DNA from 2 places in the Streptomyces sp. NPDC026500 genome. Region 1 is predicted to be linked to the other one. Evidence: riboswitches for the same ligand, from Rfam matches in the RefSeq annotation. Region 1 holds a riboswitch; the other holds the start of a gene.

Evidence for each region. Region 1 has a riboswitch for cyclic di-AMP ahead of ACZ4N5_RS29335 (transglycosylase family protein). Riboswitches for the same ligand answer to the same signal wherever they lie in the genome.
Region 2: linked by a shared signal. The riboswitch ahead of ACZ4N5_RS14040 (M23 family metallopeptidase) and the one ahead of ACZ4N5_RS29335 (transglycosylase family protein) in region 1 are both predicted to bind cyclic di-AMP.

Annotation. Positions count from the first base shown of each region.
Region 1 is NZ_JBVHQB010000018.1:102,611-110,389, reverse strand. It holds gene ACZ4N5_RS29355 (nucleoside triphosphate pyrophosphohydrolase) at 1-117, shown strand, start outside; gene ACZ4N5_RS29350 (globin domain-containing protein) at 163-1,374, opposite strand; gene ACZ4N5_RS29345 (cytochrome P450 family protein) at 1,673-2,974, shown strand; gene ACZ4N5_RS29340 (transglycosylase family protein) at 3,290-4,171, shown strand; cyclic di-AMP (ydaO/yuaA leader) riboswitch at 4,355-4,548, shown strand; gene ACZ4N5_RS29335 (transglycosylase family protein) at 4,553-5,254, shown strand; gene eno (phosphopyruvate hydratase) at 5,602-6,888, shown strand; gene ACZ4N5_RS29325 (FtsB family cell division protein) at 7,008-7,484, shown strand; gene ACZ4N5_RS29320 (DUF501 domain-containing protein) at 7,524-7,779, shown strand, end outside.
Region 2 is NZ_JBVHQB010000006.1:254,294-262,072, reverse strand. It holds gene ACZ4N5_RS14060 (CobW family GTP-binding protein) at 1-179, shown strand, start outside; gene ACZ4N5_RS14055 (DNA gyrase/topoisomerase IV subunit A) at 187-2,646, opposite strand; gene ACZ4N5_RS14050 (M16 family metallopeptidase) at 3,001-4,356, shown strand; gene ACZ4N5_RS14045 (M16 family metallopeptidase) at 4,353-5,741, shown strand; cyclic di-AMP (ydaO/yuaA leader) riboswitch at 5,957-6,116, shown strand; gene ACZ4N5_RS14040 (M23 family metallopeptidase) at 6,129-6,893, shown strand; gene ACZ4N5_RS14035 (GntR family transcriptional regulator) at 7,090-7,779, shown strand, end outside.

The DNA.
Region 1 (7,779 bases):
GCGGCGCTGCGGGCGGCGGCACGGGCGTACCGGGACGCGATCCGCGGGGCGGAGGGCTTCGTGGAGACGGACACCGAGGACGACCGCGAGGACGCCCACGGGGGCGGTGAAGAGTAGGACGTAATAAGGGGTATGGCGAGGCTGGGCCTGGGGGGGCCGGTGTCACGCTCCCGGGGCGCGGCCGGACGGGTTGTGCCAGGTCGGCGGGGGGCGGTCGAGCAGCCACTCCGCCGCGCCCACCGGGCGGGGACGGCTCTCCCCGGTCGGCGGCAGCGGATCGTGGAAGACGCGGTCGGCCGGTGTGCCCAGGGAGGGCAGGGTCTCGCCGACCTCCTCGACGAGATCGGGCGGCCCGGCGACATAGACGTCGTGCCGGGTCCAGCCGGCCCGGTTGCCCAGCGCGGTGAGCAGCCGTTCGGTCGCCTGGGCCTTGGGACGGCCGGGCGCGGGGGTGATGAAGGTGACGGCGAGCTTGGGGAGCCTGGCCCGCAGGCGTTCGACGGCGGGCCGGTCGTAGAGGTACGCGATGTCACGGGCGACGAGGAACAGGCGGGCCTCGTGGGCGGGGTGGAGCTGTTCCAGCAGGGCCTTCACCGGCGCCCAGCCCGTGCCGGCCGCGATGAGGGTCAGAGGCCGGTCGGCCGGTGTCCGCAGGGTGAGGCCGCCGCCGGGTGCGCCCAGCCGCAGTACGTCGCCCACGCGGGTCTGCCTGACGAGGGCGGTGGAGAGCACGCCGTCCTCGACGCGGCTGATGTGCAGGTCGACGGTGCGGTCGGCGCGGGGCGCGTTGGCGAGGGAGTAGGGGCGCCAGACGCACGGCAGATGGGACACGCTGACGCTGACGTACTGACCGGGGGAGTAGGTGAGCCGCTGGCGTGGCCGCAGGGTGAGGACGACGAGGTCGTCGCCGTGCCGGGTGCGGGAGACGACCTCCGCGTCCCACCAGGGGGGCTCGCCGTGGTGCTGGGCCTCCTCGGCGCCCTGGAGCATGAGCTGGGCGATCGACCCGTACGCCTCGGCCCAGGCCTTCTCGGCCTCGGCGCTCCAGGCCGAGCCCGCGACGACCGCGAACGCGGCGATCAGACTCGCCCCCACGGCCGCGTAGTGCTCCGGCTGGGTCAGGTACTTCCGGTGGTCGCGCCCGAGATCCCGTAGATACCGTGGCAGGTCCGGATCCTCCAGCCCGTCCATGACGAACGTGAGCGCCGCGAAGAGCCGGTCCCGCTGCCGCTCCATGTCCTGCGGGAGGTCCGCCGGGAACAGCGCGCGGAGCTCCGGGTTGTGACGGAAGAGGTGCGAGTAGAAGTACTTGACCGCGAACTCGGCCCGTCTTTCCACGACCGCGAAGCTGGATCTGAGTATTTCGGGGTCCACTGCGTGAATGTAGGGAGGTGCCGAGAGGCCGAGTCAAACAGTCGGCCATGTCCGGACAGCCTGGGGCGAAATGGGTGGGGACGGTCTCCGTCGCCGTCGTGCACCGGACACCGTGCTCCTCGGATCCCGCACGAATGCCGCCCAGGTGCTGCGCGAACACTGCCTCAACTGCCGCCCGAACGCCGTTCCAGGTGCCGCTCGAGTGCAGCCTCCAGCGTCGCTCGAGTGCAGCCTCCAGTGGCGCCCGAGCGCGGTCTCCGGCCCCGCCCGAGAGTCCCGATCGTCGGTCGGCCCGGGAGTGCCCGCCTCCTGCGGTTACGGTCGAGGGGTGACCGAGCACGAAGCCTCCGCCAGCGCCGCCCCCGAACTCTTCACCTGGGAGTTCGCCACCGATCCCTACCCGGCCTATGCCTGGCTCAGGGAGCACGCTCCCGTGCACCGCACGCGACTGCCCAGCGGGGTGGAGGCCTGGCTCGTCACGCGGTACGCCGACGCCAAGCAGACGCTCGCCGACCAGCGGCTGTCCAAGAATCCCGCGCATCACGCCGAGCCCGCGCACGCGAAGGGCAGGACCGGGATTCCCGGGGAGCGCAAGGCCGAGCTGATGACGCATCTGCTGAACATCGATCCGCCGGACCACACCCGGCTGCGGCGGCTCGTCAGCAAGGCGTTCACACCGCGGCGGGTCGCCGAATTCGCCCCGCGGGTGCAGGAGTTGACGGATCAGCTCATCGGCGAGTTCGCGGCCAGGGGCTCGGCGGACCTCATTCACGAGTTCGCCTTCCCGCTCCCCATCTACGCCATCTGCGACCTGCTCGGCGTCCCGCGCGAGGACCAGGACGACTTCCGTGACTGGGCGGGGATGATGATCCGGCACGGCGGCGGGCCGAGGGGCGGGGTCGCCCGGTCCGTCAAGAAGATGCGCGGGTATCTCGCCGAGCTCATCCACCGCAAGCGCGAGGCGCTGACCGCGGAGCCCGCACCCGGCGAGGACCTCATCTCCGGGCTCATCCGCGCCTCCGACCACGGCGAGCACCTCACCGAGAACGAGGCCGCCGCCATGGCCTTCATCCTGCTCTTCGCGGGGTTCGAGACCACGGTCAATCTCATCGGGAACGGGATGCACGCCCTCCTCACCCACCCCGAGCAGCGGGCGCGTCTGCAGGCCTCCCTCGCGGCCGGGGAGAGCGGGCTGCTCGAAACGGGTGTCGAGGAGCTCCTGCGCTACGACGGGCCCGTGGAGCTGGCCACCTGGCGGTTCGCGACCGAGGACGTGCGGATCGGCGGGCAGGACATCGCGGCCGGCGACCCCGTGCTCGTGGTCCTCGCCGCCGCGGACCGCGACCCCGAGCGGTTCGAGCAGCCGGACACGCTCGATCTCGCACGGCGTGACCTTCAGCACTTGGGCTACGGCCACGGCATCCACTACTGCCTGGGCGCTCCGCTCGCCCGACTGGAGGGGCAGACCGCGCTCGGCACGCTCCTCAACCGCCTGCCCGACCTCCAACTCGCAGGAGAATCGGCCGATTTGCGCTGGCGCGGGGGGCTCATTATGCGTGGATTGCGCACGCTTCCTGTGGAGTTCACCCCGGTCAAATAGTCCCTGATCGGTTCATCGGCGACCCTTCGGAACCCCTTTCCGGGAAGTTCTCCCGAATACCGGAAAGGGCACCTTTCCGGCTACCGGAACGTGACGATCCATCAAATCTGTGATCTTCACGTGATCTGTACTGCATCGACTTGTGACAAGTGATCGAGTCCGGCTACGTTCACCCATCAACGCGGCGGCTCCGCTTCTTACTTCGCTGGAGCCGCGGTGGTCCCCCGCTGTCACGCGAAAGGTTTCCGCATGCTCTCCGGGAACGGCCGTCACCGTCGCCCTCGTCAAGCCCCTGCCCTCGTTGTCGCCGCGGGAGTGACCGGATCGGCCATCGTCATCCCGTTGCTCGCCGCGTCGGGTGCGAGCGCGGCCGACGGGACCACCTGGGACCGGGTGGCGCAGTGCGAGAGCGGTGGCGCGTGGAGCGCCGACCAGGGCAACGGGTACTACGGCGGGCTCCAGCTCGACCAGGAGGACTGGGAGGCGTACGGCGGTCTCGAGTACGCCCCGAGCGCCGACCAGGCCAGTCGCTCGCAGCAGATAGCCGTCGCCGAGAAGCTGCTCGACGACCAGGGTCTCGCGGCCTGGCCGACCTGCGGACCGCTCTCCGGTCTCAGCAAGGGCTCGGCCGAGGTCCAGGTCGACACGGGCGTGGCCGACGGTTCGTCGAGTGGCGGGAATGACGCCGGCTCACACGGCTCTTCCGGTTTGTCCACTTCGCCCAGTTCATCTTCTTTGTCGGATCTGATTGGTTCGACCGATTCGGGTGAATCCTCGGGTGCGACCCATGGCGCCGGGAAGCCCGACGCCTCGCCGAGCCCCAGCGCCTCGGCCCGAGCGACCGACAAGGGTGACGAGTCGGGCAAGTCCGGACAGAAGCACGCCTCTTCGAGTGCCTCCGACGCCGCGAGCGCCGGCACCGGGCGGCATCGTGGCGGAGACGCCGCGGAGAGCGCGACCGGCAGCCCTGCCGACAACGCCACGGGGCGGCACGCCTCGAGCGCCCCGAGCGACGCCGTCGACAACCCGTACGTCGTGGACGCCGGCACGAATCTCTGGAACGTCTCCGACGTCCTCGGCCTCGAAGGCGGATCGGGCGACCTGTCCGCCTCGTACGGCGCGGCGGCGACCGACGGTCCCGGCCTCGTCGTCCCCGGTCGGAGCATTGCCGGCACTGCTGAAACGGTGCAGAACTAGCGGGAGTTCACGTCATGGTTCGCTGTGGAATGTCCGGTTTGGTGCGAGTGAGACATGAGTCTCAGAAGCCCTGATCGTCTTTGATATTCCGCCGATCGACTGCTTACGGTCGTGACCGCTCGCCACAGCGGGCCCCGACGGTCACAACGCCGAATCCTGCCAGCGGCCGTACGGGAACAGTCGTCGCGTCATGCGCCGTAGGCAGGAGCGGGGGACCCAAGGTAGGCGCCGCGTCCGGGAGTTGAGAGACACCCGGAAACGGCTTGGGGTTAAGTCGCGTGTCGGACGTCCTGGAGACGGGGTCGACGACACGCGGCCGGGCAACTCAACCGGCCCGAACCCGACAGCTCACCTCGCAGGCGTCGGTGAGGGGATCACTCCATGCTGTTTTCCAGCAAGGGCAAGCACCGCCGCCCGAACAAGGCCACCCGCGTCGCCACGCTCGCCGGTGTCACCGGCGTCGCCATCGCCGCCCCGCTGATGGCTGTCGGCAACGCCTCCGCCGCCACCGCCTCCGAGTGGGACGCCGTCGCCCAGTGCGAGGCCGGCGGCAACTGGTCGATCAACACCGGCAACGGCTACTACGGCGGCCTGCAGTTCTCCGCCTCCACCTGGGCCGCGTACGGCGGCACCGCCTACGCCTCGACCGCCGACCAGGCCTCGAAGTCGCAGCAGATCACCATCGGCGAGAAGGTTCTCGCCGCCCAGGGCAAGGGTGCCTGGCCGACCTGTGGCACCGGCCTGTCGAGCGCCGCGTACAGCGGTGGCGCCTCGGCCCCGTCGACCTCCTCCGGCTCCTCCTCGTCGAGCGGCTCGCAGAGCGCCCCCACCACCCGTACGACGGAGCAGCCCGCCTCCCGTTCCGCGGAGCGCCCCGCCGCCCAGAAGACCGTCACCACCCCGACCGGCAAGAAGGTCAAGAAGGGTGACGGCGAGTACAAGGTCGTCAAGGGTGACACCCTCAGCTCGATCGCTGAGAAGAAGCACGTCAAGGGCGGCTGGCAGAAGCTGTTCAAGCTGAACAAGGACATCGTCGCCGACGCCGACTTCATCTACCCGGGCCAGCAGCTGCACCTCCGCTGAGCGCGGCCGCACGCCGGCCCGACGGGGTCGCCTTCGGCGGAGGGTGACCGTGGTCCCGGCCGTGCGCAGCATCGCCCCAGCTGAATGACAGCTCCCTCATCGGCCGGGCCTCCACCTCGGAGGCCTGGTGAGGGCCCCGTCCCCACGGGCTCCCCGCTCCGGTGCGTGTTCCCCCGCACGCGCCGGAGCGGGGTTTTTCATTTCTTTTTTTGTTCCGTTCAGGAACAATATGTACTCTCACTTCTGCTCAAGGGGTGGTCGATCGGCTGGCCGATCCCCCTGGGCCGGATAGGCTCATCCCGCAGGGCTGCCAAGCCCCGCATACCCGCGTCACATCCCAGAAGGAGATGCTCGTGCCGTCCATCGACGTCGTCGTAGCCCGGGAAATCCTGGACTCCCGAGGCAACCCCACGGTCGAGGTCGAGGTCGGCCTCGACGACGGCAGCACGGGTCGTGCCGCCGTTCCGTCCGGCGCCTCCACCGGAGCGTTCGAGGCCATCGAGCTTCGTGACGGCGACCCCAACCGCTACCAGGGCAAGGGCGTCGAGAAGGCCGTCCTCGCCGTCATCGAGCAGATCGGCCCGGAGCTCGTCGGTTACGACGCCACCGAGCAGCGCCTGATCGACCAGGCGATGTTCGACCTGGACGCCACCGACAACAAGGGCTCGCTCGGCGCCAACGCCATCCTCGGCGTCTCGCTCGCCGTCGCGCACGCCGCTTCCGAGGCGTCCGACCTGCCGCTCTTCCGCTACCTGGGCGGCCCGAACGCGCACCTGCTGCCCGTTCCGATGATGAACATCCTGAACGGCGGGTCGCACGCCGACTCGAACGTGGACATCCAGGAGTTCATGATCGCCCCCATCGGCGCGGAGTCCTTCTCCGAGGCCCTGCGCTGGGGCACCGAGGTCTACCACACCCTCAAGTCCGTCCTGAAGTCCAAGGGCCTGTCCACCGGCCTCGGCGACGAGGGCGGCTTCGCCCCGAACCTGGACTCCAACCGCGCCGCGCTCGACCTCATCCTCGAAGCCATCAAGCAGGCCGGTTACGTCCCCGGCGAGCAGGTCGCGCTCGCCCTCGACGTCGCCGCGTCCGAGTTCTACAAGGACGGCAAGTACGAGTTCGAGGGCAAGTCCCGCTCGGCCGCCGAGATGACCGAGTACTACGAGGAGCTCGTGGCGGCCTACCCGCTCGTCTCCATCGAGGACCCGCTCTTCGAGGACGACTGGGCCGGCTGGAAGGTCCTCACCGACCGCCTCGGCGACAAGGTCCAGATCGTCGGCGACGACCTGTTCGTCACCAATCCGGAGCGCCTGGCCCGCGGCATCGAGGAGGGCACCGCCAACGCCCTGCTGGTCAAGGTCAACCAGATCGGTTCGCTGACCGAGACCCTGGACGCCGTCGAGATGGCCCAGCGCAGCGGCTACAAGTGCATGATGTCCCACCGCTCCGGCGAGACCGAGGACGTCACCATCGCCGACCTGGCCGTCGCCACCAACTGCGGCCAGATCAAGACCGGCGCCCCGGCCCGCTCCGAGCGCGTCGCCAAGTACAACCAGCTGCTGCGCATCGAGGAGATCCTCGACGACGCCGCGGTGTACGCCGGCCGCTCGGCGTTCCCCCGCTTCAAGGACTGACCCCGCAAGGCTCAGGAAGCGTCGTCCGTACGTCCCCGCACCCGGTCCCGTACCGTGTGCGGGGACGTACGCGCGTGACGGGCCCCATCGACGGGCCGGCAACTGGGGAGGCGGGACTCATGGCCGTGAAGGACCGGGACCGGTTCTCCACCTCGACCAGGCTGAAGCTGCTCGGCGAGCAGACGGCGGCCCGGGTCTACCGCTCCCAGACCAAACGGCAGGCGCGCCGCTCCCGGCTGACCGGCCGGGCCGCGCTGCTCGCCCTGGTCCTGTGCTCCCTGATCGTCGCCCTCGCGTACCCGATGCGGCAGTACGTCTCCCAGCGCGCCCAGGTCGCCGACCTGGAGCGGCAGCGGGAGCAGGCCCGGCAACGGGTCGAGCAGCTGCGCGACCTCAAGGCGCGCTGGCAGGACGACGCGTACGCGAAGCAGCAGATCCGGCAGCGACTGCACTATGTGATGCCGGGCGAGACCGGCTACGTCGTGATCGACCCGGACGCGGCGAAGCAGGCCCGCGCCGAACAGGGCACCGCCGACCGCCCCTGGTACACCAATGTCTGGGACGGCGTGGACAAGTCCGACGCCGCCGACCAGTGACGACCCATGAACTGACCAGAAAGACACGTGACTCACGGCATGGAAACGCCACCCCCCACCACCCCGCGCACCGAGCCCACCGACGCCGACGTCGAGGCCTTCAAGCAGCAGCTCGGCCGGCCGCCGCGCGGGCTGCGCGCGATCGTGCACCGCTGCCCCTGCGGTCAGCCGGACGTGGTGGAGACGGCGCCCCGCCTCCCCGACGGGACGCCGTTCCCGACCACGTACTACCTGACGTGCCCGCGGGCCGCGTCCGCGATCGGGACGCTGGAGGCCAACGGGGTCATGAAGGAGA
Region 2 (7,779 bases), on a different contig from region 1:
CGGAGCCCTGGGCCGACGCGGACGAGCGGCTCACCCAGCTCGTCCTCATCGGCTCCGGGATCGACGCGGTGGCCCTGGCCAAGGAGCTGGAGGCATGCAAAGAGGACGTCCCGCATGCCGACGAACACAGCATGTGGGGCGTCCTCCGCTACGTACAGGAGCCGAACCCGGAGGGCTGACCGCGGACTACACCGGGCCCGCCACCACCGACACCGGCTTGCCGAGCGAGATGCCCGAGCCGTCACGGCGCGGGTCGATCTCCGGCAGGTCGACGGGCATGCCGGTCTTCTGCGCCGCGCGTCCCGGCGTCGGACCGGCCCAGGCCAGCGACAGGCAGTCCTCGCCCTTCAGGAACCGCTGGCAGCGCACACCGCCCGTGGCGCGGCCCTTGCGCGGGTACTGGTCGAAGGGAGTCAGCTTGGCCGTGGTCTGGACGGAGTCGTCCAGCGTCCCCCGCGAACCCGCCACCGTGAACACCACGGCGTCGACCGCCGGGTCGACCGCGGTGAACGAGATCACCTTCGCGCCCTCGGTCAGCTTGATGCCCGCCATGCCGCCCGCGGCACGGCCCTGCGGGCGTACCTGCGAGGCCTGGTAGCGCAGCAACTGGGCGTCGTCCGTGATGAAGACCAGGTCCTCCTCGCCGGTGCGCAGCTCGACGGCGCCGACGATCCGGTCGCCGTCCTTGAGGGTGATGACCTCCAGCTCCTCCTTGTTCGAGGGGTAGTCGGGCACCACACGTTTGACGACACCCTGCTCCGTGCCGATCGCCAGGCCCGGCGACGTCTCGTCGAGGGTCGCCAGACAGATCACCGTCTCGTCCGGCTCCAGGGTGGACAGGAACTCCGAGATCGGAGCGCCCCCGGAGAGATTGGGCGCCGACGCCGTCTCGGGCAGCTGCGGGAGGTCGATCACATTCAGGCGGAGGAGGCGGCCCAGGGACGTGACAGCACCGATCTCGCCGCGTGCCGTGGTGGGCACCGCGGAGACGATCACGTCGTGCTTGGTGCGCTTGCCGTCCGGTTCCTCCCCGAACGGATCAGCGGTCGCCGTGCGCGCCAGCAGTCCCGTCGAGGACAGCAGAACCCGGCACGGGTCGTCGGCGACCTGGAGCGAGACCGTCGCGGTGGGGCTGCCCGCGGACTCCAGGAGCACCGTACGCCGGTCGGTGGCGAACTTCTTGGCCACCGCGGCCAGTTCGCCGGAGACCAGCTTGCGCAGCTCCGCGTCCGACTCCAGGATCCCGGTCAGCTCGTCGATCTCGCCGTTGAGCCGGTCGCGCTCCGACTCCAGCTCGATGCGGTCGAACCGGGTGAGGCGGCGCAGCGGCGTGTCCAGGATGTACTGCGTCTGGATCTCCGAGAGGGAGAAGTGCTCGATCAGGCGTTCCTTGGCCTGCGCCGAGTTGTCGCTGGAGCGGATGAGGCGGATGACCTCGTCGATGTCCAGGAGGGCGACGAGGAGACCCTCGACCAGGTGCAGCCGGTCGCGCTTCTTGGTGCGGCGGAACTCGCTGCGGCGGCGCACGACGTCGAAGCGGTGGTCGAGGTAGACCTCCAGCAGCTCCTTGAGGCCCAGAGTGAGCGGCTGACCGTCCACCAGTGCCACGTTGTTGATGCCGAAGGACTCCTCCATCGGCGTCAGCTTGTAGAGCTGTTCGAGGACCGCCTCCGGCACGAAGCCGTTCTTGATCTCGATGACCAGACGCAGTCCGTGCGAACGGTCGGTGAGGTCCTTGACGTCGGCGATGCCCTGGAGCTTCTTCGCGCCGACCAGGTCCTTGATCTTGGCGATCACCTTCTCCGGGCCGACGGTGAAGGGCAGTTCGGTGACGACGAGGCCCTTGCGGCGCGCCGTGACGTCCTCGACCGACACCGTGGCACGGATCTTGAAGGTGCCGCGGCCGTTCTCGTACGCGTCCCTGATCCCGGAGAGGCCGACGATCCGGCCGCCGGTGGGCAGGTCGGGGCCCGGGACGTGCTTCATCAGCGTCTCGAGGTCGGCGCCCGGGTACCGGATGAGGTGACGGGCGGCGGCGATGACCTCGCCGAGGTTGTGCGGCGGCATGTTGGTGGCCATGCCGACGGCGATCCCGGAGGAGCCGTTGACCAGGAGGTTCGGGAAGGCGGCCGGGAGAGCCACGGGCTCCCGCTCCTGGCCGTCGTAGTTGGGCGAGAAGTCGACGGTGTCCTCGTCGATCGACTCGGTCATCAACGACGTCGCGTCGGCCATCCGGGCCTCGGTGTAGCGCATCGCGGCCGGCGGGTCGTCGTTGCCGAGCGAACCGAAGTTGCCGTGGCCGTCGACCAGGGGAAGACGCATGGAGAAGGGCTGCGCCAGACGCACCAGGGCGTCGTAGATCGACGCGTCGCCGTGCGGGTGCAGCTTGCCCATGACCTCGCCGACGACGCGGGCACACTTCACATAGCCGCGGTCGGGACGCAGGCCCATCTCGTTCATCTGGTACACGATGCGGCGGTGCACCGGCTTGAGGCCGTCGCGGGCGTCCGGCAGGGCTCGCGAGTAGATGACCGAGTACGCGTATTCGAGGAAGGAGCCCTGCATCTCGTCCACGACGTCGATGTCGAGGATCTTCTCCTCGTACGAGTCGTCGGGCGGCGGGGTCTTCGTGCTGCGGCGGGCCATCGCTGCTGCGGCTCCTTCACAGTCTCTGCCGGGGCATGAACGGGTTCTGACGCGCACCATTGTGGACCGCCCCACTGACAACGCCGACCGCGACCCGTCCGTAGCGCCCCTCCGGCGCGCTCCGCGGGCGTCGCCGCGACCGTTCCCGAGCGGCCCTCGAGCCCAGTACCCGGCGGCCCGCGAACGTATCCGCGGTGGTTCCCGGAGGGTTCCCCGGGGTGTGTCAGGGACACGCGTAAGTCTCGCTCTCGGCGTACGAGGTGCGGGAACTTCGCCAGCCGTCCGCGCGCTTGCATACAGTGGCAGGACCGACAGGAATGACGCAGTTCCGCGATCGAAGGGACGTACATGCCCATGGGTCACACGGCCACAGCTGAGGCAGGCTCCGGCGGCCTGACAGCGACCGAGCACCGCCTGGCCAACGGCCTGCGCGTGGTGCTCTCCGAGGACCATCTGACCCCGGTCGCCGCGGTGTGCCTCTGGTACGACGTCGGCTCGCGCCACGAGGTCAAGGGCCGGACCGGACTCGCCCACCTCTTCGAGCACCTGATGTTCCAGGGCTCCAAGCAGGTCCACGGCAACGGTCACTTCGAACTCGTCCAGGGTGCCGGCGGCTCGCTCAACGGCACGACGAGTTTCGAGCGCACCAACTACTTCGAGACCATGCCCACCCACCAGCTGGAGCTCGCCCTCTGGCTGGAGGCCGACCGCATGGGCTCGCTGCTCGCGGCTCTGGACGACGAGTCCATGGAGAACCAGCGCGACGTCGTCAAGAACGAGCGCCGGCAGCGTTACGACAACGTCCCGTACGGCACCGCGTTCGAGAAGCTCACCGCGTTCTCGTACCCCGAGGGCCACCCGTACCACCACACCCCGATCGGGTCGATGGCCGACCTGGACGCGGCCACCCTGGAGGACGCCCGAGCGTTCTTCCGCACCAACTACGCGCCCAACAACGCGGTCCTGTCGGTCGTCGGCGACATCGACCCGGAGCAGACGCTCGTCTGGGTCGAGAAGTACTTCGGCTCCATCCCCGGGCACGACGGCAAGGCCGCTCCGCGGGACGGCTCGCTGCCCGACATCATCGGCGAGCAGCTGCGCGAGGTCGTCGAGGAGGACGTCCCGGCGCGCGCCCTGATGGCCGCCTACCGGCTCCCGGAGGACGGCACGCGCGCGTGCGACGCGGCCGACCTGGCGCTCACCGTCCTCGGCGGCGGCGAGTCCTCACGGCTGTACAACCGGCTCGTACGCCGTGACCGCACCGCCGTCGCGGCCGGGTTCGGCCTGCTGCGGCTCGCCGGAGCGCCCTCCCTGGGATGGCTGGACGTGAAGACGTCCGGCGACGTCGAGGTCCCGGTGATCGAGGCCGCCGTCGACGAGGAGCTCGCCCGGTTCGCCGAGGAGGGCCCGACAGCCGAGGAAATGGAGCGCGCGCAGGCCCAGTTGGAGCGCGAGTGGCTCGACCGGCTCGGCACCGTCGCTGGCCGCGCCGACGAACTGTGCCGGTACGCCGTCCTGTTCGGCGACCCGCAGCTCGCCCTGACCGCCGTGCAGCGCGTCCTCGACGTCACGGCGGAGGAGGTCCAGGAGGCCGCCAAGGCCCGCCTGCGCCCCGACAACCGCGCGGTGCTCGTCTACGAGCCGACCACCGCCGAAGCCACCGACGCGGCTGACTCCGCCGACGAGACCGACGAGGAGGCGGCGAAGTGACCGAGCTCGCCACCATGGACTTCCACCCGCAGCCCCAGGCCGGCCGGCCCAAGCCGTGGGCGTTTCCCGCCCCCCAGCGCGGCACCCTGGACAACGGTCTGACCGTGCTCCGCTGCCATCGCCCCGGCCAGCAGGTCGTCGCCGTCGAGGTCATCCTCGCCGCGCCGCTGGAGGCCGAGCCCGCGGGCCTGGACGGCATCGCCACGATCATGGCGCGCGCCTTCTCCGAGGGCACCGACAAGCACTCGGCCGAGGACTTCGCCGCCGAACTGGAGCGCTGCGGCGCCACACTCGACGCGCACGCCGACCACCCCGGTGTACGCCTGTCCCTCGAAGTCCCGGTCTCGCGCCTGGCCAAGGCGCTGGGCCTGCTCTCCGACGCGCTGCGGGCCCCCGCGTTCGCGGACAGCGAGGTCGAGCGGCTGGTGCGCAACCGGCTGGACGAGATCCCGCACGAGACGGCCAATCCCGCCCGTCGTGCCGCCAAGGAGCTCTCCAAGGAGCTGTTCCCGGCGAGCGCGCGCATGTCGCGCCCGCGCCAGGGCACCGAGGAGACCGTCCAGAAGATCGACTCCGTGGCCGTACGCGCCTTCTACGACAGGCACGTACGCCCCGCGACGGCCACCGCCGTCGTCGTCGGTGACCTGACCGGTGTCGACCTCGACGAGCTGCTCGGCGACACGCTGGGCTCCTGGACGGGTTCGTCCGCCGAGCCGCGTCCCGTGCCGCCGGTGAGCGCCGACGACACCGGCCGCGTGATCATCGTCGACCGCCCCGGCGCCGTCCAGACGCAGCTGCTCATCGGCCGGGTCGGCGCCGACCGGCACGACCGCGTGTGGCCCGCCCAGGTGCTCGGCACCTACTGCCTCGGCGGCACCCTCACCTCACGTCTCGACCGCGTCCTGCGCGAGGAGAAGGGCTACACCTACGGCGTACGGGCGTTCGGCCAGGTCCTGCGCTCCGCGCCGGACGGCACCGGTGTCGCGATGCTCGCCATCAGCGGCTCGGTGGACACCCCGAACACCGGTCCGGCCCTCGACGACCTGTGGAAGGTGCTGCGCACCCTCGCGGCCGAGGGGCTGACCGACACGGAGCGCGACGTCGCCGTGCAGAACCTGGTGGGTGTCGCGCCCCTCAAGTTCGAGACGGCGGCAGCCGTGGCGAGCACGCTCGCGGACCAGGTCGAGCAGTACCTGCCGGACGACTACCAGGCGACGCTCTATCAGCAACTGGCCGCCACCGGCACGGTGGAGGCCACCGCGGCCGCGGTGAGCGCCTTCCCGATGGACCGTCTGGTGACCGTCCTGGTGGGCGACGCCGCGACGATCGAGGAGCCGGTCAAGGCCCTCGGAATCGGTGAAGTCAGCGTGGTGGCCGCCGAGTAGGGCCCGTGCGACCGAGGAGGGCCCTGGTGACTGAAGAGTCGTCAGGGCTCTCTTTTTCCCGCATGCGGTCCCCAAGATGTCCGTATTCGTGCGGGAGTTGCCCTTCTGCCCTGTGGGATGCGTTACAAAAATCGTGATCCGTTTGTTGTTCGAATGACACCACGTTTAGCGTCGGTCCGGCTGTTCGCCACGCACTGCGCCGCGCCCGCGGCACCGGACAGTCATCGCCGAGTCCCCTATGGCGCGAGTCAGGGGAGCCGGGGACCCACACGTAGTCCCTGGGGTGAATCGGACGCCCTCCCCGGAGGGGGTCCGTAGGAGACCTTCCTGCTCCGAACCCGTCAGCTAACCCGGTAGGCGAGAGGGAAGGAAAGGATCAGCCCCTACATGGCGTTCACCTGTGGCACCGGCAAGCATCGTCGTCCGAGCCGGGTGCACAGCACCACCACGACCGCCGTCGGGGTCGCGGCGCTCACCACCACCGGTGTGATCGGAACCCTGGCCGCCCCCGCGTTCGCGGCGGAAGCCTCCGTCGAGCAGACCGGGCTGACCCAGGCCGTCACCCTCGGCGACTCGGTCGCCGACCAGATCGACGCCCAGGCCTTCGCCCAGCAGCGTGCCGCCGACGAGGCCGCCGCGCGGAAGCAGGCCGAGCAGACCGCGCGCAAGCACGCCGCGGAGCAGGCCGCGAAGTCCCGCGAGGCCAAGGAGCGCGCCGCCCGTGAGGCCGAGCGCAAGCGCCTGAACACGTTCGTCATCCCGATCACCGGTTCGTACATCTCCACCGGCTACCAGGCCAGCAGCAGCCTCTGGTCCTCCGGCAGCCACACCGGCGTCGACTTCCACGCCGCGTACGGCACCTCGGTCCACGCCGTGGGCTCCGGCACCGTCGTCACGGCCGGCTGGGGCGGCGCCTACGGCAATCAAATAGTGATCAAGATGCACGACGGGACGTACACCATGTACGGCCACCTGTCGTCCATCGGTGTGTCCGTGGGGCAGACGGTCACTCCGGGGCAGCAGATCGGCCTCTCCGGGGACACCGGCAACACCACCGGACCGCACCTTCACTTCGAGGCCCGTACGACCGCGGAGTACGGCTCGGACATCGACCCGGTCGCGTACCTGCGCTCGCACGGAGTCAACGTCTGACGACCGCTTCGCGGCTTCTTCACCGCTTTTGATGCCCCGGCTCAACGAGCCGGGGCATCATCGTTTCCGGAGGCCCTCTGTCCAAAAAATATCCATGGATTCAGGCCCGCCATCGGAAATTCAGGCTTCCTGCAATAGAGTCACTGAACAAGCGTCAATCGATGGCGTTTCGCGGGGATTAAAGCGGAGGTCGGTCATGCGTATTCCGGCGCACTCGGTATGCACGGCGATCCGTGACGACATCGTCGCGGGTGTCTACGAGCGCGGCGGCCGGCTCACCGAGGAACTGCTCGCGCGGCGCTACGGCGTCTCGCGCGTCCCCGTGCGCGAGGCTCTGCGCACCCTGGAGGCCGAGGGCTTCGTGGTCACCCGCCGGCACGCGGGCGCGTGCGTCGCGGAACCCAGCGAGCAGGAGGCCGCGGACCTCCTGGAGATGCGCATGCTGCTGGAACCGCTGGGCGCCGCGAGGGCCGCCCAGCGGCGTACGGAGGCCCACCTCAAGGTGCTGCGAGGCCTCGTCAGGCTGGGGCAGGAGCGTTCCAGGAGAGGCCACAGCGAGGATCTGCGCTCTCTGGGCGGCTGGTTCCACGAGACGCTCGCACAGGCGTCCGGCAGCCCCGCGTTGACCTCCACGCTCGCCCAGCTGCGACACAAGATCGCCTGGATGTACTCGGTGGACGCGCCGGCCAACCCCGCGGAGTCCTGGGCGGAGCACGGCGGGATCGTGGACGCGGTAGCCCGCGGCGACAGCGAGCGGGCCCGCGCGATCACGGCCCTGCACACCGAGCGCGCGACGACCGTGCACCGGCTCCGATTTCCCGGCGGCGAGCGGGCGGACCGTGTGAGAAGTTCGCAACATCCCGTAAACATGATGGGCCCGCGTCAT